Regions from separate parts of the Bradyrhizobium sp. STM 3562 genome, predicted to be linked through region 3. Evidence: predicted binding sites of a transcription regulator. Region 3 holds the regulator's gene; each other region holds the start of a gene.
What was found. Region 3 encodes PhoB, which activates phosphate uptake and scavenging genes when phosphate is short. Its sites were predicted from a motif close to TGTCATNNANCTGTCAT; they were not measured.
Positions count from the first base shown of each region.

Region 1: phnF (phosphonate metabolism transcriptional regulator PhnF) is a predicted target of PhoB. The motif match lies at 5,237-5,253, and genes of this name have one in related genera.
Region 2: P6U23_RS13040 (UDP-2,3-diacylglucosamine diphosphatase) is a predicted target of PhoB. The motif match lies at 1,584-1,600, and genes of this name have one in related genera.

Region 1 is NZ_CP120694.1:1,831,711-1,838,478, reverse strand. It holds gene P6U23_RS08460 (alpha-D-ribose 1-methylphosphonate 5-triphosphate diphosphatase) at 1-566, opposite strand, end outside; gene phnL (phosphonate C-P lyase system protein PhnL) at 575-1,273, opposite strand; gene phnK (phosphonate C-P lyase system protein PhnK) at 1,282-2,082, opposite strand; gene P6U23_RS08445 (alpha-D-ribose 1-methylphosphonate 5-phosphate C-P-lyase PhnJ) at 2,075-2,959, opposite strand; gene P6U23_RS08440 (carbon-phosphorus lyase complex subunit PhnI) at 2,956-4,059, opposite strand; gene phnH (phosphonate C-P lyase system protein PhnH) at 4,063-4,671, opposite strand; gene phnG (phosphonate C-P lyase system protein PhnG) at 4,675-5,112, opposite strand; gene phnF (phosphonate metabolism transcriptional regulator PhnF) at 5,294-6,022, shown strand; gene phnE (phosphonate ABC transporter, permease protein PhnE) at 6,032-6,768, opposite strand, start outside.
Region 2 is NZ_CP120694.1:2,857,786-2,864,553, forward strand. It holds gene P6U23_RS13030 (YybH family protein) at 1-196, shown strand, start outside; gene P6U23_RS13035 (hypothetical protein) at 394-630, shown strand; gene P6U23_RS13040 (UDP-2,3-diacylglucosamine diphosphatase) at 1,624-2,436, shown strand; gene P6U23_RS13045 (glycosyltransferase family 4 protein) at 2,450-3,574, shown strand; gene P6U23_RS13050 (threonine/serine dehydratase) at 3,631-4,611, shown strand; gene P6U23_RS13055 (hypothetical protein) at 4,674-5,858, opposite strand; gene P6U23_RS13060 (MFS transporter) at 5,935-6,768, shown strand, end outside.
Region 3 is NZ_CP120694.1:662,774-669,541, forward strand. It holds gene pstS (phosphate ABC transporter substrate-binding protein PstS) at 1-275, shown strand, start outside; gene pstC (phosphate ABC transporter permease subunit PstC) at 484-1,482, shown strand; gene pstA (phosphate ABC transporter permease PstA) at 1,496-2,341, shown strand; gene pstB (phosphate ABC transporter ATP-binding protein PstB) at 2,338-3,159, shown strand; gene phoU (phosphate signaling complex protein PhoU) at 3,171-3,881, shown strand; gene phoB (phosphate regulon transcriptional regulator PhoB) at 3,953-4,657, shown strand; gene P6U23_RS03055 (GcrA family cell cycle regulator) at 4,873-5,385, opposite strand; gene P6U23_RS03060 (aspartate aminotransferase family protein) at 5,879-6,768, shown strand, end outside.

The DNA of each region.
Region 1 (6,768 bases), 1.2 Mb from region 3:
CGATAATAGTCGCGCAGCTTGCCTTCGTCGCGAAACTGCCGCTGGCCCGGCGTATGGTCCATCAGCGACATCAAGCGGACGTCAGGACGGCCAACCAGTTCCTTGGCCTCCTCCACCACGCTCGGCATCGGAATCTCGCAGCGCAGATGCAGGAAGTGATCTGCGCGCAGCAGATTGGCATCGCGCGCCGCGGCGATCGCTTCCGCGAGAACGCCGGCGCGGCCATCGACCTCCTCAGCCCCTTCCTCGCGCCACACCCGCAAGGAATCCAGCACCGTCGTGATGCCCGACGTCGCCAACTGACCGTCATAGGACACCACGGCCGCCGTCGGATCCCAAAACACTTTCGGCCTCGGTACGTAGTGCGCTTCAAGATGATCGGTGTGCAGCTCGATCAAGCCGGGCATGATCAGATCGCCGCCGGCGTCCTGGCCGCCGTCGGGAGCCCGGCCTTCACCGACTTCGGCGATGCGGCCGTCCGCGACGGCGATCCAGCCCTGCTCGATCACATCTTCCGCCAGGACAATCCTGGCATTGCCAATGACGGTATCGGAACTCGCCATCATTCCCTTCCTCATGCGGCGGCGGCGAAGCTGGTGACGTCAACGATACGATCGGCAATGGCACCACGCACCTCATCGTCGTGCACGATCGCGACTATCGCGACACCAGCCCGCTTTTTCTCGTCGATCAGGTTGACGACGATCTGCCGATTGGCCGCGTCGAGCGATGCCGTGGGCTCATCGAGCAGCAGGATCGGGTGGTCCGAGATGAAGCCTCGCGCAATATTGACGCGCTGCTGCTCGCCCCCGGAGAAAGTCGACGGCGGCAACGACCAAAGCCGTTCGGAGATGTTCAGGCGGCGCAGGAGCCGCGCGGCCTGCGCGTGCGCCTCTTCGCGCTGCAGGCCGGTCGCGATCAGCGGCTCGGCAACGACGTCGATGGTTGGCACTCGCGGCACCGCACGCAGGAACTGGCTGACATAGCCGATGGTCGAGCGGCGTACACTCAGGACTTCGCGCGGCTCCGCCTTGGCGAGATCGAGCCACGCACCTTCATGCCGGATTCCGATCCGTCCGTCGTCGCAGCGGTAGTTGCCAAAGATCATTTTCAGGATCGAGGACTTGCCCGCGCCTGAGGGTCCCGCCAGCACGACGCATTCGCCTGCATTGACGTCAAAGGACACGCCACGCACCACGGGCAACCTCACCCCACCCTGCAGATGCATGATGAAGGTCTTTTCCGCGTTCGTGATCTCGATCATCGCAGTCATCGGCATGCTCATGGAGGCAGAATCGAGGAAACAAGCAGTTGCGTATAGGGCTCGCGCGGATCATCGAGCACTTGATCGGTGAGCCCGGTCTCGATGACGCGCCCAGCCTTCATCACCATCACCCGATGCGAAAGCAGCCGTGCCACGGCAAGATCATGGGTCACCACGATCACGGCCAGTCCAAGCTCGGTGACCAGCGTGCGCAGGAGATCAAGCAGGCGCGCCTGCACGGAGACGTCGAGCCCGCCGGTCGGCTCGTCCATGAACACCAGGCGCGGCTCGGTGACCAGGTTGCGTGCGATCTGCAGGCGCTGACGCATGCCCCCTGAATACGTCCGCGGCGTGTCGTCGATGCGCGCGGTATCGATCTCGACGCGCTCCAGCCAGGACGTTGCGGTCTGGCGGATGCGGCCATAGTGGTTCCAGCCGACCGCCATCAGCCGCTCGCCGACATTGGCGCCGGCCGAAACCGCCATGCGCAGACCCTGCGCCGGGTCCTGGTGCACAAAGCCCCAGTCGGTGCGAAACAGGAAGCGCCGCTCCGCTTCGCCGAGCGAGGCCAGATCGCGCGTCACTCCGTCCCGCATACGGTAGCACACCCGCCCCGACGTCGGCGCCATCTGGGCCGAGAGGAGCTGCAGCAGCGTCGATTTGCCGGAGCCGGACTCGCCGACGATCGCCAGCACCTCCCCGGGATACAGCGTAAAGGAGATATCGCGGCAGGCAGCGAGCCGCCCGTAATTCTTGCAGAGGCTGTCGGCGACCAGGAGAGGCTGATCATCCACCCGCGCCCCGTTTGCATCAACCATGCGTCGCCTCCTTGTGCGGAGCGGCGCTTTGGGTGCCGCGATGCCCCTTCTTTTGACGATCCTCGCAATAATCGGTGTCGGAGCAGACGAACATTCGCCCGCCCTGATCGTCGGTTACGATTTCGTCGAGATAGGTATCCTCCGCTCCGCACAACGCGCAGGGTGCATCGAAGCGGTAGCGGCTGAACGGATGGTCCTCGAAATCGAGCGAGACCACCGACGTATGCGGTGGCACCGCGTAGATCCGTTTCTCGCGCCCTGCCCCGAAGAGCTGCAGCGCGGCGCAATTGTCCATCTTCGGATTGTCGAATTTCGGCGTTGGCGAGGGATCCATGACATAGCGCGCGTTCACCCTCACCGGATAGGCATAGGACGTCGCGATGTGCCCGAAGCGGGCGATGTCCTCGTAGAGCTTCACGTGCATCAGCCCGTATTCGGCGAGCGCATGCATGCGGCGCGTTTCGGTTTCGCGCGGCTCGAGGAAGCGCAGCGGCTCCGGGATCGGCACCTGATAGACCAGGACCTGCCCGGCACGCAGCGGCATTTCCGGAATCCGGTGGCGGGTCTGGATGACGGTGGCTTCCGCTGTCGACGTCGTGGTTTTCACGCCGGCGGTCTTGGCGAAGAATTTTCGGATCGAGATGGCGTTGGTGGTGTCATCAGAACCTTGATCGATCACCTTCAGCACATCGTCGGGCCCGAGGATGGCCGCGGTCACCTGCACGCCGCCGGTGCCCCAGCCATAGGGCATCGGCATCTCGCGGCTGGCAAACGGCACCTGATAGCCTGGAATGGCAATCGCCTTCAGGATGGCGCGACGGATCATCCGCTTGGTCTGCTCGTCGAGATAGGCGAAGTTGTAGGTAGGCGCATTCATTCCGCAGCCTCCTTCAACTCCGGCCGCGCCCCGAACTGGAAGAACTCGTCCCGCAACTTGCGCAGCAACCCCAGCTCGGACTGGAAATCCACATAATGCGGCAGCTTCAAATGCTCGACAAAGCCGGTCGCCTGCACATTGTCGGAATGCGACATCACGAACTCTTCGTCCTGCGCCGGCGCGAGCACCTCTTCACCTAACTCGCGGGCCCGAAGCGCGCGGTCGACCAGTGCCATCGACATGGTCTTTCGTTCGCTCTGGCCGAATGCGAGGCCATATCCGCGGGTGAAGCACGGCGCTTCGGTCGCCGAGCCCTTGAACTGATTGATCATCTGGCACTCCGTCAGCTCGATCGAGCCCAAAGGCACGGCAAAACCGACCTCTTCGGCTGAGAATTCGACCTCGACCTCGCCGAAGCGGATCTCGCCCGCGAACGGATGGTTGCGGCCATAGCCGCGCTGTGAGGAATAACCGAGCGCGAGCAAAAACCCTTCATCGCCGCGTGCGAGATTTTGCAGGCGCAGATCGCGATCGGCCGGAAAGCTGAGCGGCTCGCGCGTCAGATCGCCGACCGCCTGGTCTGCACCCGCGGCCGGAGACGACTCGATTAGCCCATCACGGCCAAGAATGTCGGTGACGCGCGGGGTCGGAGCGCTGCTGGCTTCCGCCACCGCCGGCTCGTCCGGAACAAATCCTTCGGTAAGCTGCGGGTCCAACAGACGATGGGTGTAGTCGAAGGTCGGCCCGAGGATCTGGCCGCCGGGGATATCCTTGAAGGTGGCCGAAATCCGCCGCCGCACCTGCATCTTACCGGTATCGACGGGCTCGGTCGCGCCGAAACGCGGCAGCGTGGCGCGGAACGCGCGCACCAGGAAGATCGCCTCGATCATATCACCGCGCGCCTGCTTGATCGCGAGCGCCGCAAGCTCGCGGTCATAGAGCGAGCCCTCGCTCATCACCCGATCCACCGCAAGCGCGAGTTGCCCGGAGATCTGCGCCAGCGTGACTTCCGGCACATCGGCTTCGCCCCGCCGCTCACGCGCCAGCAGACGATGAGCGTTTTCGATCGCGCGTTCGCCTCCTTTGACGGCGACATACATTCTCTAACCTCCGTAACCGACACAGCGTGTCGTGCGCGGGATCGCGACGACTGCGTCGTCCGCGACCAGCACGACATCGATGCCGCGTGGAAACAACGCGGCATTGATGGCGAGCCGTTCGAACAGATTCACAGGCCTGATATTGGCGTGCAGGATCGTGCCGCCGTCGATACCGGGCCCGCGCAATTCGTACTGCACGCCGCGCGCCAGGCTCTCGACCTGCAAGATCAGCGTCGTCGAACGGTCGGGATATTCATTGCTGCCGAAGCAGAAGCGATCGAGGGCTGGAAGCGCGCCCGGCTCGCTGACGAACGCAAAGCTCGCGACCTGCGGATCGATAGTCACCGGCGCCCCGCTGTGGAATTTCAGCCAATTCTTGACCTCGGCGGTTTCCGACAGCAGCGGATCGAGCCAGATCGGCGTGTCATGATCGAACAATGTGAGTGCAATGGCGGCCGTGCCGGGCATGAGATGCCGCGGCGTGCCGACGGATGCGGTGACGCGCTGCACGGTGCCGGGCCGCGCCATCGCGTCCATCACCGAGCGGAAAGTCATCTGCGCCGACAGCACTTTGTCCGAGAAACCTGCCGGCAGTTCGGCGATCGTCGTCATCACTCACCCCTCACCGCGGACCATGGTATAGAAATCGACTTTGGTGGCCGCCATCTCCGCGGCCCTTTGCTGGCGGCGTGCAAGCAAGCCGGCGCGCAACGGCGCGATCACCTTCATCTCGACGCTCCCTGCAAATTCATCCGACTGCACCAGCGCATCGCACAATGCGATCATCCGCGCCTTTTCCCGGTCGCGGCCGAGCGTATAACCGAAACCGATCTCGCCGCTGCCAAGCCGCACCGCCGCACGCGACACCGTCGCTTCACCGAGATTGAACGGCGCGCCGTCACCGCCGATGCGGCCGCGCAACATGACAAGCCCGTTTTCCGCCTCACGAAGCTGTTCGTAAGGAGGCAAGGCGACCGCCTCGAGATGCGCCGAGATCTCCGCAGTCTTGGCATGCGCAAGCACGGCCATCGCCGCCTTTCGCCTCACGATCATTTCGCTGGCAGCCCTTTGGGCCCCGCCTTCTTTGGTTTTGTCCCGGGCGTCCATGCTCGGTCCCACTCTCGTCTTGCCGCTATTAAGTTGTCTATGATACTAGACAACTTGATAATGAAACGCCATGACCGTTTCATGACAGACAGGTGATTTTCGCCAGTCGGCTTCAGGGTGTCACAGAATGAGCATGCAGGATCTCGCCTCGGGCGTTGCGCTGTGGCGGCAGGTCGCCGACGGCATCGAGCGCGGCATCGCCGAGGGCCGCTATGCCCGGGGCGAGCGCCTGCCCAGCGAGACCGAGATTGCCGAGATCTATCGCGTCAATCGCCATACCGTGCGGCGCGCGCTGGCCGTGCTCGCCGAGCGCGGCCTGGTGCGCGCCGAACGCGGCAGCGGCACCTATGTGGAAGCCCCACGCCTTGCTTACCCCTTGCGCTCACGGACGCGGTTTTCCGAAATCGTCGGCGGAGAAGGCCGCGAGCCGCGCGGACAGTTGATCGCGGCGAGCGAGGAGCCGGCCACACGTGAATTGGCCCGGCTGCTGGGCTTGAAGACCGGCGCTCCGCTGGTCCGGATCGAGGCGTTGCGATCGGCCGACCGTGCACCGATCTGCGTCAGCACGACCTGGCTTTCAGCCGCGCGCTTTCCCGATGCGGGCACGGTGTTCGCGACCGTGCGCTCGATGACTGCGTTGCTCGCCCACTATGGCGTGCGCGACTATCGCCGCGGATCGAGCCGGATCACTGCGGCGATTGCCGAGGCTACCGATGCCGCGCGGCTTGATCTCGCGCTTGGCCGACCCGTGCTTGTCGTCGACAGCACCGACGTCGATGCGGAGGGCAAGCCGCTGGTGACCAAGCGATCGCGTTTTGCTGCCGAGCGGGTGGAATTCGTCGTGGAAGGCGGTTGATCGCCTAGTTCACGCCACCGCGCGGCGCCCAATAATCGCAAAGCGCAGTTTGCCCGAGATCCAGTCGATCGCGGCCACCGCCACCAGGATCATCAGGATCAGGAACGACACGTGCTGCCATTCCAGCACCCTGATCTGCTCCGCCAATTGTAGGCCGATGCCGCCCGCGCCCACGATGCCGATGATGGTGGCCGAACGGGTGTTGGACTCGATGAAATAGAGCACCTGGCCCGCGATTACGGGTATCACCTGCGGCAACAGGCCAAAGCGGATTTCGTGTAAGCTGCTGCCGCCGGAAGCGCGGATGCCCTCGACCTGCTTGCGGTCGGCTGCCTCGATCGCTTCCGAAAATAACTTACCCAGCGCGCCAAAATCCGAGATGGCGATGGCGAGCACGCCCGCAAACGGGCCAAGGCCGACGACATTGATCCAGACCAGCGCCCAGATCAGGGTATCGATGCCGCGGATGGAATCCAGGAAGCGGCGCACCGGAAAGCGCACGATGTTCGACGGCACGACGTTGCGCGCGGCAAGCAGGCTGACGGGCAAGGCGATCACCGCCGCCAACGACGTGCCGAGCAGCGCGATCGACAACGTCTCGCCTAGCGCCTTCAGATAGAGCGGCAGCGACGAGCCGGGATCAGGCGGCAACATCATCAGGGTGATCCAGCCAAGCTGATGCAGCCCGCCGAGGAGCCGTGTCGGCGAAAAATCGAGGTCCACCAGCCCGAACGCAAGGACCGCGA
Region 2 (6,768 bases), 2.2 Mb from region 3:
ACTTGGGATGACCGGCGCTGCCCTTAAAACCGTCGACCTCGAAGTTGTCGGCGATGCCGCCTATGAGGTGGGCGAGGCCGAACTCAAGCTTGGCTCGGGGCAAGCGAAGGTCAAATACCTGGTGGTTTGGAGAAGAGATCGCGACGGCACATGGCTGCTGCATCGGGACATCTGGAACACCATGGCGCCCAATTAGAGCCGGCCTGAGATCAGGCGGTTCGCCTCTCCGCTATAATGTTGTGGACAAAATGCGGTTAAGGTCAGCCGGCGCGGGCCTTCGCGGCCCAAGCGCCGTAAGCTGATCGCGCGCGCGTGCGCGTGACGATTTCATGACTGCGACTATTCTCCGTCTTTGCATCATTTCATTTCGCAACCTTTTCAGGGGAATACAACGTGGCCACTCCACGGGACCTTGCGGATCGCCTTGCCGGCAACAAAGACAGCAGATTCATCCGCGAACGGCTGACGCTCGCCTTGCGGGAAGCCCGCGCGCGGGTGCGGCGCGAGTTCAAGGCCTATCCAAGCCACGATTATCTGACAGAGATCGAGAGCTGGCGGGAATTGCCAAATGGCTTGGTCGAGTTCACGCTCAAGCGCCTGCGCGAAGGTGAGGGCGGGAACGGTTGGTAGGGCATGATCCGGAAGCGTGTATAGCGGTTTTCCGAAGAGATCATGCTCAATCAAAGAGCTAACGCGCGATGAGGATTCAACTCAATCTCGTCGCGCTTGAGCCGAACTGCCAAGGTTCAGACGTCCCGCGATTCGCCCGACGGGCGGAATCGTTTGCAGAGCGGGGCGCTGCCCAGCCTCCCCACTCATGAAATCGCGTGCGCGCAAAAGCTGATTTGTTGAGCCGCTTCAATCTGATTTGGGTCGTCCAGTCGGTTGCGTAAAAATATTTCTCTTTCGTTTTTTCAGAAATTGATGGTTACTTGCGCCATCCCGCCTTGATGAGGGGCGTATCGCGATCGTCACGAACGTTGGGACGGGATGCGGTGGACGTGGACGTGCCGATGGACGAGCGGCACATTCGCGGACGGCGAAGCCGTGTGGTCCTGGCGCCCCAAGGCTGGCGCTAAACTCGCGGGCGGTGCTTCTCGCATCGCGCTGATGACGGTGACAACAAAGTCTGGCTCACCGGGGAGAGCGCGGAGTAAGCCGTAAAACCACTGCGCAGGGAAGGCCGGACGTGTCTCCGCCGTACCTGTGGTCAACGCCCCGCGCATTTTTTTCGCGCGGGGGCCATGGGTGTGGCGAGCACCCGGCCTTCCCTGCGCCCTCTGCATTTTGGAGAGGGTGGTCGGTTGAGCAAAACTCGGGCGAATGCCGTCGCGAGAACGTCGATTTGCGTCCTCGTCGTTGGCTGAAAACTGAATGGACGCTTTCGCGTGCGCAGCCCCCGCGAATTCGATCGCCTCGCCCGCTTGCGGGGGACCGCATTGCTACGGAATGCCGCACATTGTCGCTTGATTGTCGCACGGGCCTGCTATCGCGGCCCTAGGGCTACGGACACTCGATTCGAACAAGAAGCGGCCGACGGCAGCCGCCGGGGTGAGAGGCACATGGGTGAACCGGGCCTCGTTCGTCATGGCATTGTCACAGGGATCTGTTAGGGGCGCGTTCATGGGAAGTGACTCCTTAAGTGAAGAGGGCGCGGAGCGGCGCTTTCGCACTTTGTTTATCTCCGATGTTCACCTCGGAGCGCGCGGCTCGCAGGCCGACAAGCTGCTCGATTTCTTACGCAGCCACGACGCCGACACCATCTATCTGGTGGGAGATATCGTTGACGGCTGGGCGCTGAAATCGAGCTGGTACTGGCCGCAATCGCATAACGATGTGGTGCAGAAGCTCTTGCGCAAGGCGCGCAAGGGCGCGCGCGTGACCTACATCCCCGGCAATCACGACGAGTTCCTGCGCAACTATTACGGCACGCATTTCGGCGGCATCGACGTGGTCGAAAACACGATCCACACCGGCGCCGACGGTCGTCGCTATCTCGTCATTCACGGCGACATCTTCGATCTCGTCGTGCAGAACGCGCGTTGGCTCGCCCATCTCGGCGACAAGGCCTATGACTTCGCCATTCAGATGAACAGGCTGGTCAACTTCTTCCGCCGCATGTTCGGCGTGCCCTATTGGTCGCTGTCGCAATGGGCCAAGCAGAAGGTCAAGAACGCGGTGAACTATATCGGCGCCTTCGAGACCGCGCTCGCCGCCGAGGCGCGACGTCACGGCGCCGATGGCGTGATCTGCGGCCACATCCACTTCGCCGTCATTCGCGACATGCAGGGCATCCGCTACATGAATTGCGGCGACTGGGTCGAAAGCTGCACTGCGCTCGCCGAGCACGAGGACGGCAGCTTCGAGATCATCACCTGGACCGATCCCGCCGGCCGTGTCGCGCCGGTGCCGCAGATCGCGGCGCGCGCCGCGTAGGCGAAGGAGCCAGATGCGCATTCTGGTCGCGACCGACGCATGGCACCCGCAGGTCAACGGGGTCGTGCGGACGTTGACCATGATGGCGGAGGCGATCAGGGCGTTGCAGCACGATCCGGAAAAGTGGGAACCGGTTTTCCGAAACGGATCATGCTCAAACAACAAGGTCGAGGTCGATTTCCTCACCCCGGAAACCTTTCGCACCTTTGCCCTGCCGAGCTACCGGGATTTGCGCGTTGCCTTGCCTCGCCCCGCCAAGGTCGCGGCATTGGTGGCGGCCAGCCGGCCCGATAGCATCCATATCGCCACCGAGGGGCCAATCGGCGTCCTGGTGCGACGCTACTGCCGCAAGCACCGCCTGCCGTTCACGACGAGCTTTCACACCCGGTTTCCCGAATATGTATCGGCGCGCGCGCCGGTTCCGGAGTCCTGGGTGGAGTCCTGGGTCTGGGCCAGCTTGCGCTGGTTTCATGGTCCGAGCCGGGCGGTGATGGCGGCAACGCCGGCGCTCGCCAGCGAGCTGCGCGAGCGCGGTTTTCGCAACGTGGTGCTGTGGCCGCGCGGGGTGGATACCAAACTGTTTCATCCGCGCGACGTCGATCTCTGCCAGCCGCGGCCGGTGTTTCTTTGCGTCGGGCGCGTTGCGGTGGAAAAGAACCTCGAGGCCTTCCTGGAACTCGATCTGCCCGGCACCAAGGTGATCGTCGGCGACGGGCCAGCGCGGGCCGCGCTCGAGCAGAAATACCCGCAAGCCGTATTTCTGGGTGCGCGGCAGGGCGAGCGTCTGGCGGAAGTCTATGCCGCTGCGGATGTTTTTGTGTTTCCCTCCAGGACCGACACGTTCGGCCTGGTGCTGCTGGAGGCGCTCGCGAGCGGACTGCCGATTGCCGCTTTTCCGGTGAGCGGCCCGCGCGACGTCATCGGCGATGCGCCGGTCGGGGTGCTTGCTGAAGATTTGCGTGAGGCCTGTTTGGCGGCGCTCAAGATTCCGCGAGCAGCCTGCGTCGAATTCGCGGCAAAATACACGTGGGAAGCCTCCGCGCGCGCCTTTATCGACCACATGGCCTATCTGCGCGTCGTCGATATGGACGGCGATGCGGCGGATTGGGCGACCGACCATCCGCGCTTTGTCGCCTGACCGGACAGGCGGCTTGCCGGCGGTTGGGCTTGCGGTAAAATACCGAGATGACCCATATGCCCTCTGTCCTGCCGGTCAGCTCTGCCGATGTCGAGGCGGCTGCCGCCGTTGTCGCCCCGTTTGCGGTGCGTACGCCCTTATTGTCCTTGCCCGTGCTGAACGAACGGATCGGAAGCAAGGTTTTTTTGAAGCCGGAAATGCTGCAGCGGACCGGCTCCTTCAAATTCCGCGGCGCTTTCAACAAGCTGTCCTCGATACCGGCCGACAAGCGCGGCGGCGGCGTGGTGGCTTTTTCGTCCGGCAATCACGCGCAAGGCGTGGCCGCCGCGGCGAAGATCCTGCATATGCAGGCGACCATCGTCATGCCGGCCGACGCGCCGCTGTCCAAGCGCGAGCGCACTAAGTCTTACGGCGCCGAGGTCGTGCTGTATGATCGCGATCGCGAGGATCGCGAGGCGATCGCGCGCGAGATCGCGGGCAAGCGCGGTGCGACGCTGGTCAAGCCCTATGATGATCCCTTCGTGATCGCCGGGCAGGGGACCGCAGGCCGCGAGATCGCCGAGGATATGGCCACGCTTGGCCTCAGCCCCGACATCGTGGTGGCGCCGGCCTCCGGCGGCGGCCTGATCGCTGGCGTTGCAACTGCGGTGAAGGCGCGCTTCCCTTCCGCCGAGGTGATCGTCGCCGAGCCGGAGTCGTTCGACGATCACAGCCTGTCCTTGCGCGCGGGCAAGCGCGAGCGGCATCATGCCGAGGGGCGGACGATCTGCGATGCGTTGATGGCTGCGATCCCCGGCGAGATCACCTTTGCGATCAACAGCCAATTGTTGTCGCGCGGGGTGGTCGCCTCCGACGCCGAGGTCGCCGCCGCCGTCGCCTTTGCCTTCCACGAATTGAAGCTGGTGGTCGAGCCCGGCGGCGCCATCGGCCTCGCCGCGCTGCTCGCCGGCCGCATCGACGCCAAGGGCAAGAACGTGGTGGTCGTGCTCTCCGGTGGCAATGTCGATGCGGACATGTTCGCCAAGCTCGTGGCTTGAGCGGGCCACAGTGACTTCAGCCACGACGGAGTCGGGCTCGAGAGGTAAGCCGCCGACGGGCCTCAGGAGAAGAACGCGATTTTCTCGGCTTGGCTCATGCGGCGGATCGGCGCCAGCGGGTCCGTTGCCGCCTTTGGTCGCTGCAGGATGCCGTTTGCGATGATGGTCGAGCCGAGCGATGGCTCCGGAGCAACCGGCGGCGCGGGTTCAGGTAGAAGTTGCATGGCCTGCAACGAGGATTGGGCCATCTGGGATGGTGGAGGCGCTGGCTCTGGAGCATGCGCGACGACGGGTTCGGCTACCGGCGGCGGGGTCGTGGTCGTATATACCTCGTCCGCCTCGGCGGTGGGTTCGGGCGGAAAATCATCGATCGGATCGGGGGCTGCCATTTCGATGGCGACCATCTCCAGCACAGCCTCATCATGTGCGTCGGCGGCTTCCGTGCTGATCTCCGGATCTTCCTGCTCCGCCACGGCGATATCAGCCGGTGCTTCCGCCTCGACGCTCTCCACTGATGCATCCGGCTCGGCGATCATGGCTTCCTTGGCCGGCGCTTCGGCCGGCACTTGCGGTTCAAGGAGGCCAGTGTCGGCGCGGGGCTCCACTGCTACCGGTCCCACCTCCAGCTCGGTTGCTGCAGGGGGCGGCTCGTTCGCACTAGCTGCAGCCGGTGCAACCGCTTCACCGGCATCGTGTGGCGCCTGATCGCTCTGGCCGACCTCATCGAGCTTGCGCCTGATGAGGTCGAACGCGGCGGTCACAGCCGCACCGGCGTCCGCCTCGCCGATTCGTGCGCAGCTCGTCTCGATTGCGGCGAGCTGGGAATCGATCAGATCGCAAATGCGGCTATCGGCGCCGATCTCCCGCCAGCGCCAGGAGATCTCCTTGATGATGCGCGTCCCCTTATGGATGGGCGTCAGATGCTCGTCCAGCCGCAGGCCTGCAATGGCGGCCGATGCCGCCTCACTGGCCTGATCCACCGCGCTCCGGAGTACAGCCACGGCCTCGGCGAGCCCGTCATTACCTGCTCGCTCCTCCTGTCGCTGCGCCAAGGACTGCTCGATTCGCGCCACCGCATCGAGCACCATCGCCGTATCGGCATTGCGGTTACGCTTGGCATATTCGCCGAGAAACCAGCGGCCGCGTGAAGTCTCCATAAAGGCTTCCCGGATCGCATCGTAATCCGCCTCGCCCGGCTGGACCGGGCGGGCGGCGATCGGCGAGAGGGCGAATGCTTCATCGGCCATGGCAAACTCGTTCGCGCAAATCAGTGCGCGTTCCTGTAACGATCACCACGATATCGACTGAATCGCAATTGAATTGATGCCGACCGAATCACAAATCCCCACCGCAGCAGACAAAGCCGCCCGGCGTTTCGCCGCGCGGCTGGCGTTATTTTACGGCGCATTGTTCGGGCTGACGGGCACCGAACTGCCGTTCTTCCCGATATGGCTGAGAGCCGTCGGCATCGATCCGTGGTGGATCGGGATCATCAGCGCCGTTCCCGCGGTCACGCGATTCACGACGCTGCCATTTGTTACCAGCTTCGCCGAAAAGCGCCACGCGTTGCGCGGAGCTCTGATCGCAACTGCCACGGCTTGCACCCTCGGCTTTGCGATCACTGGAACGCAGCATCGGACGATAGCGGTTTTCCTCGCTTTCGTTGCGACCGCCTGCGCATGGACGCCGATGGTCCCGCTGACGGACGCTTACGCGCTGCGTGGCGTTGTCCGCCATGGCATCGATTACGGCCCAGTCCGGCTCTGGGGATCGGCGGCTTTCATTTTGGGTGCGCTGGCTTGCGGGCTCGTGATCGACGTCATCGATCCGCGCCGGCTGATCTGGATTATCGTCGCGGTGGCGGGGCTCGCCGCGCTGGCCAGCCTTGCGCTGCAACCGCTGGACACCCCGCCTCAGGCTGCTGCAACCCATCCGCGCGACCATCGCTTGCTGCGTGATCTTGGATTTCTCGCCATCATCGTGGCCTCGGCCCTGATTCAAGGCAGCCATGCCGCCTACTACACCTTCTCCGCCATCAACTGGCAGGCGCACGGACTTGGCGGCTTTACCATCGCCGCACTGTGGGCGTTGGGCGTGTTGGCCGAGATCGTCGTGTTTGCGACCTCGCCGCGATTCACGCTTGCCCCTTCGATGCTG
Region 3 (6,768 bases):
CTGCCGCTTCCAACGCCGACTGGGCGCATGCTCCGGGTTATTACCTGATCCTGACCGACCAGCCCGGCGAGAAGTCCTGGCCGATCGTGGCCTCGACCTTCATCCTGCTCCACAAGGATGCGGCGGATAAGGCGGCGACCCAGGACGCGCTCAAGTTCTTCAAGTTCTCGTTCGAGAAGGGCGCCAAGATGGCTGAAGAGCTCGACTACATCCCGATGCCGGAGTCGGTGATCAAGCAGATCGAGAAGACCTGGTCGTCCGAGATCAAGAGCTGAATTCTCTGACGCAAGGCGAAGTCTCCTCCCTCCCCCGCGACGGGGGAGGGGTTTGAGGCTTCCGAAGCACCAGGTCGGTTGTACGGCCAAGGCGTGTTGAAAGCCCGCCGTGGGGCCCCTTCCTCCGGGGGAGGCAGGCAAGAAGCGCGGGTCCTTGCGAATGCGACTGGGATGGCGCAACAAAAATTAGGGGATTGGCGTGGCAGAGATGGCCGTTGAAACCGACGTGAGCGACGCACTCGAAGCCGCCGGACCTTACGATCGCGCCAAGGCGCTCAGCGCCTTCAAGGTGGGCGATCTCACTTTCTACTGGATCACGCGCCTGAGCGCGATTTCGGTGCTGCTGATCCTCGGTGGCATCATCATCTCGCTGATTGTCGGCGCCTGGCCCGCGATGAAGGAATATGGCATCCCGTTCCTGTGGACGGAGCGCTGGGCGCCCTCGGCCGATCCGCCGATCCTCGGCGCGCTCTCGCCGATGTACGGCACGCTGGTCACCTCGTTCATCGCAATGCTGATCGCAATCCCCGTCGGGCTCGGGATTGCAATCTTCCTCACCGAGCTTTGCCCGCAATGGCTGCGACGGCCGATCGGCATCGCCATCGAACTGCTGGCCGGCATTCCCTCGATCATCTACGGCATGTGGGGCTTCTTCGTGCTGGGCCCGTTCCTGGCCTACACGTTCCAGCCGTTCATGATCGACACGTTCGGTTCGGTTCCCGTGCTGGGCGCGATCTTCGCCGGGCCGCCGTCCTATCTTTCGCTGTTCAATGCGTCGCTGATCCTGGCGATCATGGTGCTGCCCTTCATCACCGCGATCTCGGTTGACGTGTTCAAGACCGTGCCGCCGGTCCTGAAAGAGGCTGCCTACGGCGTTGGCTGCACCACCTGGGAAGTGGTGCGCAACGTGGTGATCCCCTATACGCGGGTCGGCGTCATTGGCGGCGTGATGCTGGCGCTCGGCCGCGCGCTTGGTGAGACCATGGCGGTCACCTTCATCATCGGCAACTCCTTCCGCATCTCCACTTCGATCTTTGCGCCGGGCACCACGATCTCGGCGGCGATCGCCTCCGAATTCGCCGAGAGCGACGGGCTGCATCAGTCCGCCCTGATCCTGCTCGGCCTTCTTCTGTTCGTGCTGACCTTCTTCGTGCTTGCGGCCGCGCGGCTCATGCTGCTGCGCCTGGAAAAGAAGGCGGGGAAATAACATGGGTGACGTCATCAATCCGATTTACGCGCGTCGCCGCCGCCGCGACATCATTGTCCGCGCGCTTTGCGTTGCCGCGGCGCTGTTCGGGGTCACCTGGCTGGCGCTGATCCTGATCACGCTGCTCTACAACGGCCTGACCGGGCTCAACCTGCAGGTCTTCACCCAGAGTACGCCGCCGCCCGGCTCGACCTCCGGCGGCCTGCTCAATGCCATCGTCGGCTCGGTCATCATGACCGTGATCGGGGTGGGCATCGGCGCTCCGCTCGGCCTGTTCGCGGGCACCTATCTCGCCGAATACGGCCGGCACGACCGCCTGACCTCGGTGATCCGTTTCATCAACGACATTCTGCTTTCCGCGCCCTCGATCATCATCGGCCTGTTCATCTATGGCGCGGTGGTGGTACCGATGGGCGGCTTTTCGGCGATCGCAGGCGCGCTCGCGCTCGCGGTGATCGTCATCCCCGTGGTGCTGCGCACCACCGAGGACATGCTGCTGCTCGTGCCCAACCCGCTGCGCGAGGCGGCATCCGCGCTCGGCCTGCCGCGCTCGCTGGTGATCAAGAAGATCGCCTATCGCGCCGCGCGCTCGGGGCTCATCACCGGCGTGCTGCTGGCGACCGCGCGCGTTGCCGGCGAAACCGCGCCGCTCCTGTTCACCGCGCTGTCGAACCAGTTCTTCAGCCTCGACCTGACCAAGACCATGGCCAACCTGCCGGTGACCATCAACAACTTCGTGCAGAGCCCCTACGACTATTGGAAGCAGCTCGCCTGGAGCGGGGCGCTGCTGATCACCCTGACCGTGCTCGCCTTGAACATTGGCGCGCGCATCCTTGGCGCCGAGAGGAGCGCAAAATGAACGATCTGTCCGTATCCGTGAGTACCAAGGCCAATCCGGCGGCCTCGGGGCATCTGCCGGAGGCTCCGGCGAAGGTGACGGCGCGCAATCTCAACTTCTACTACGGCGAGCACCACGCGCTGAAGAACATCAATCTGACGCTCGGCACCAACCGCGTCACTGCCTTCATCGGCCCGTCCGGCTGCGGCAAGTCCACGCTGCTGCGCATTTTCAACCGGATGTACGATCTCTATCCAGGACAGCGCGCCGCCGGTGAACTGAAGCTCGACGACACCGACATTCTCGATCCGAAGCTTGATCTCAATCTGCTGCGGGCGCGCGTCGGCATGGTGTTCCAGAAGCCGACGCCGTTCCCGATGACCATCTACGAGAACATCGCCTTCGGTATCCGCCTCTACGAGAAGCTGGCGAAGTCCGAGATGGACGACCGCGTCGAGAAGGCGCTGCGCGGCGGCGCGCTGTGGAACGAGGTCAAGGACAAGCTGAACGCCTCCGGCCTCAGCCTTTCCGGCGGCCAGCAGCAGCGGCTCTGCATTGCCCGCACCGTGGCGGTGCGCCCGGAAGTCATCCTGTTCGACGAACCGTGCTCGGCGCTGGACCCGATCTCGACCGCCAAGGTCGAGGAGCTGATCCAGGAATTGTCGGAGAATTACACCATCGCCATCGTCACCCACAACATGCAGCAGGCGGCGCGCGTCTCCGACAAGACCGCCTTCATGTATCTCGGCGAACTGATCGAGTTCGACGATACCAGCAAGATCTTCACGTCGCCGGGTGACCGCCGCACCCAGGACTACATCACCGGCCGCTTCGGCTGAGGAGAACGAATATGGGTTCCGAACATACAGCCAAGGCGTTCGACAGTGACCTGCAGGAGCTGACCCGTCTGGTTGCGGAGATGGGCGGCCTTGCCGAGCGCATGATCGTCGAGTCCGTGGATGCGCTGGTTCGCCACGACGTTGCGCTCGGCCAGCGCGTGGTCGCCGCCGATCTCGAGATCGACAACATGCAGCGCATGATCGAGGAGCGGGCGGTGCTCACCATCGCGCGGCGCCAGCCGATGGCGGTGGATCTGCGCGAGATCGTCGGCGCCATGCGGGTGGCGATCGATCTGGAGCGGATCGGCGACCTCGCCAAGAATATGGGCAAGCGCGTCGCGGCGCTGGAGAGCGATTTCCATCCGCTAAAGCTGATCCGCGGGCTCGAGCACATGACCGATCTGGTGCAGCAGCAGGTCAAGAGCGTGCTCGACGCCTATGCGGCCCACGACCTGCCGGCGGCGATGAGCGTGTGGAAGGGCGATGAGGAGGTCGACGCCATCTGCACCTCGCTGTTCCGCGAGCTCCTGACCTACATGATGGAGGACCCGCGCAACATCTCCTTCTGTATCCATCTGATGTTCTGCGCCAAAAACATCGAGCGGATCGGCGATCACGCGACCAACATCGCGGAAACGGTGTTCTACATGATCGAAGGTCAACAAATTCTCGACAAGCGCCCGAAGGGCGACACGACGGCCTTTGCCGTCCCGGGTAATTAGAGCACGATCCGAAAAAGTGGAAACCGCTTTTCGGATCAGATCATGCTGAAGCAAATGGAGAACTCCAAGCCATGAGCGCACGCATTCTGGTGGTGGAAGACGAGGAAGCGCTGACCACGCTGTTGCGCTATAATCTCGAGGCCGAAGGCTATGAAGTCGAAACGGTCGCACGCGGCGACGATGCCGACACGCGGCTGAAGGAGCGCGTCCCCGACCTGATCGTGCTGGACTGGATGCTGCCGGGCCTGTCGGGCATCGAACTGTGTCGGCGCTTGCGGGCGCGCCCCGAGACCAAGCAATTGCCGATCATCATGCTCACGGCGCGCGGCGAGGAGAGCGAGCGGGTGAGGGGCCTTGCGACCGGCGCCGACGACTACATCGTCAAGCCGTTCTCGGTGCCGGAACTGCTTGCCCGCGTGAAGGGCCTGCTCCGCCGCGCGAGCCCCGAGCGGCTAGCCACCGTGCTCGCCTACGGCGACATCGAGCTCGATCGCGAGAAGCGCCGCGTCGCCCGCTCGGGCCGGCCGATCGATCTCGGCCCGACTGAGTATCGCCTGCTCGAATTTTTCCTGGAGCATCCCGGCCGGGTGTTCTCGCGCGAGCAACTGCTCGACAGCGTCTGGGGCCGCGACATCTATATCGATGAGCGCACCGTCGACGTCCATATCGGCCGCCTGCGCAAACTGCTCAACCCCGGCCGCGAGCAGGATCCCATCCGCACCGTGCGCGGCGCCGGCTACGCGCTGGACGACCGCTTCGCGAAGGCGGAGTCGTAAGCGGTTCGGTAGTCGTCGCGGCGAGAGCGCTGCCAATCACTCGGCATCGTCCTGGCGAAAGCCAGGACCCATAATCACAGGCCCTTGTTGTCGCGATAGCTCAGCTCGTCGTGCCGCCGTGCGTGACAATGGCCGCCTGTGGTTATGGGTCCCGGCTCGGCGCTCGCTTTGCTCACTTGGCCGGGACGACAGCGGATACTTTGCCGCGACAGTCGTTACCTCGTCGGCTTATGCGCCGGCGTCCGCCGCCGGTCCGCCGCCGGCTGATAGGCGACGCGCGAGTGATGCGCGCAGTAGGGCAGGCCTGTAAGCGCCTTGCCGCCGCAGAAGAAGAAATCCGGGCTTGCGGGATCGCCAACCGGCCAGTGGCAGGTGGCCTCGTTCAATTCCAAGAGCGACAGGCGCTGGCTCATCGGCACGACGTTGTCGTAGGCGATGGGGTCGGGCTCGAGCTCCACCTCGAAGGCGTGGGCCAGCGCCGTGTTGCCGCGCGAGACCGGGCGCGACACCCGCATCATGTGCTGGGCCGGACGCGGCTTGCGCTGGCGCGGCGCAGCCGCCGCCGGGGCCTTGGCGCGGCCGGAGAGCCCAAGCCGATGCACTTTGCCGATCACAGCGTTGCGTGTCACGTTTCCGAGTTCTGCGGCGATCTGGCTGGCTGAAAGCCCGGCTTCCCAGAGCTTCTTTAGCTGTTCGACGCGCTCGTCTGACCAGGTCAATACTGTCATCGACTCCATCCTCCGCCTCACGCCGGCCGAACCTGTTCTTCCGGCGCTGCGATGCCCAATCCCAAAAACCCTTGCGGTCAGAATCCCTTAAGGCTCGCCGGGAGCGAAAAGCGCGCCCGGACGTGTACGCCAAACAGCCTAACTCTTGGGATCAAAACTGCCGCACGAGATGTCGTATCCGACGAAAAAGACGCTACAATATGCCGTGACTCCGGCGCAAGAGTCCGCAAGCGCCTTCCACATGTTCCGTGTTGTCAGAAACCCTTGTGCCATGCGGGATTCCTGCTGCATCCCACCGGAATCCTACGGAATCCCTGCGCTCGCATCAGGCGTGCTGATAAGGTTGACACTTATCCCCATGTGCATAAAATGCCCTCACGTGCCGCCCTGAAAAGGCGGCACGTTTCGTTTCCGGATCGGGTCGTTGATGCGACCATGTTAATTGCGCGCATCACGCCGGCCGCAACCCATCAGTGACTGCCAAGTGATCGTCATGACCAACAGCGCCGCGTCGCATCTGCTTCCCGTCTTCGCCAGGGTCGATCTCGCCTTCGAGCGAGGCGAGGGCGCATGGCTGATCGCAACCGACGGCGAGCGCTATCTCGATTTCACCTCGGGCGTCGCGGTGAATGCGCTCGGGCACGCGCACCCGCATCTCGTCAAGGCGCTGCAAGAGCAGGCGACGAAACTCTGGCACATGTCGAACCTGTTCAGGAGCCCGGACGGCGAGCGTCTCGCCGCTCGCCTCTGCGAGCAGAGCTTTGCGGATTATGTCTTCTTCTGCAATTCGGGCGCCGAGGCGATGGAAGGCGTGATCAAGGTCACGCGCAAGCATCACGCCGCCAAGGGGCATCCCGAGCGCTATCGTCTCGTCACCTTTGAGGGTGCATTCCACGGCCGCACGCTGGCGACGCTCGCCGCGACGGGCTCTGCCAAATATCTCGACGGCTTCGGTCCGCCGATGGACGGTTTTGATCAGGTGCCGCATGGCGACCTCGATGCCGTGAAAAAGGCGATCGGGCCGCATACGGCCGGAATCCTGATCGAGCCCATCCAGGGCGAGGGCGGCGTGCGCACCGCGCCCCATGCTTTCTTCAAGGGCTTGCGCGAACTCTGCGACACGCACGGCCTGCTGCTCGCATTCGACGAGGTGCAGACCGGCATGGGCCGCACCGGCGAGCTCTTCGCCTACAAGCGCCTCGGCGTGATCCCTGACGTGATGTCGCTTGCCAAGGCGCTCGGCGGCGGTTTTCCGATCGGCGCCGTGCTTGCGACCGCGGAGGCCGCGGCCGGCATGACGCCAGGCTCGCATGGCTCGACCTTTGGCGGCAATCCGCTCGCGGTCGCCGCGGCCGGCGCGGTGCTCGACGTCATGCTGCAGCC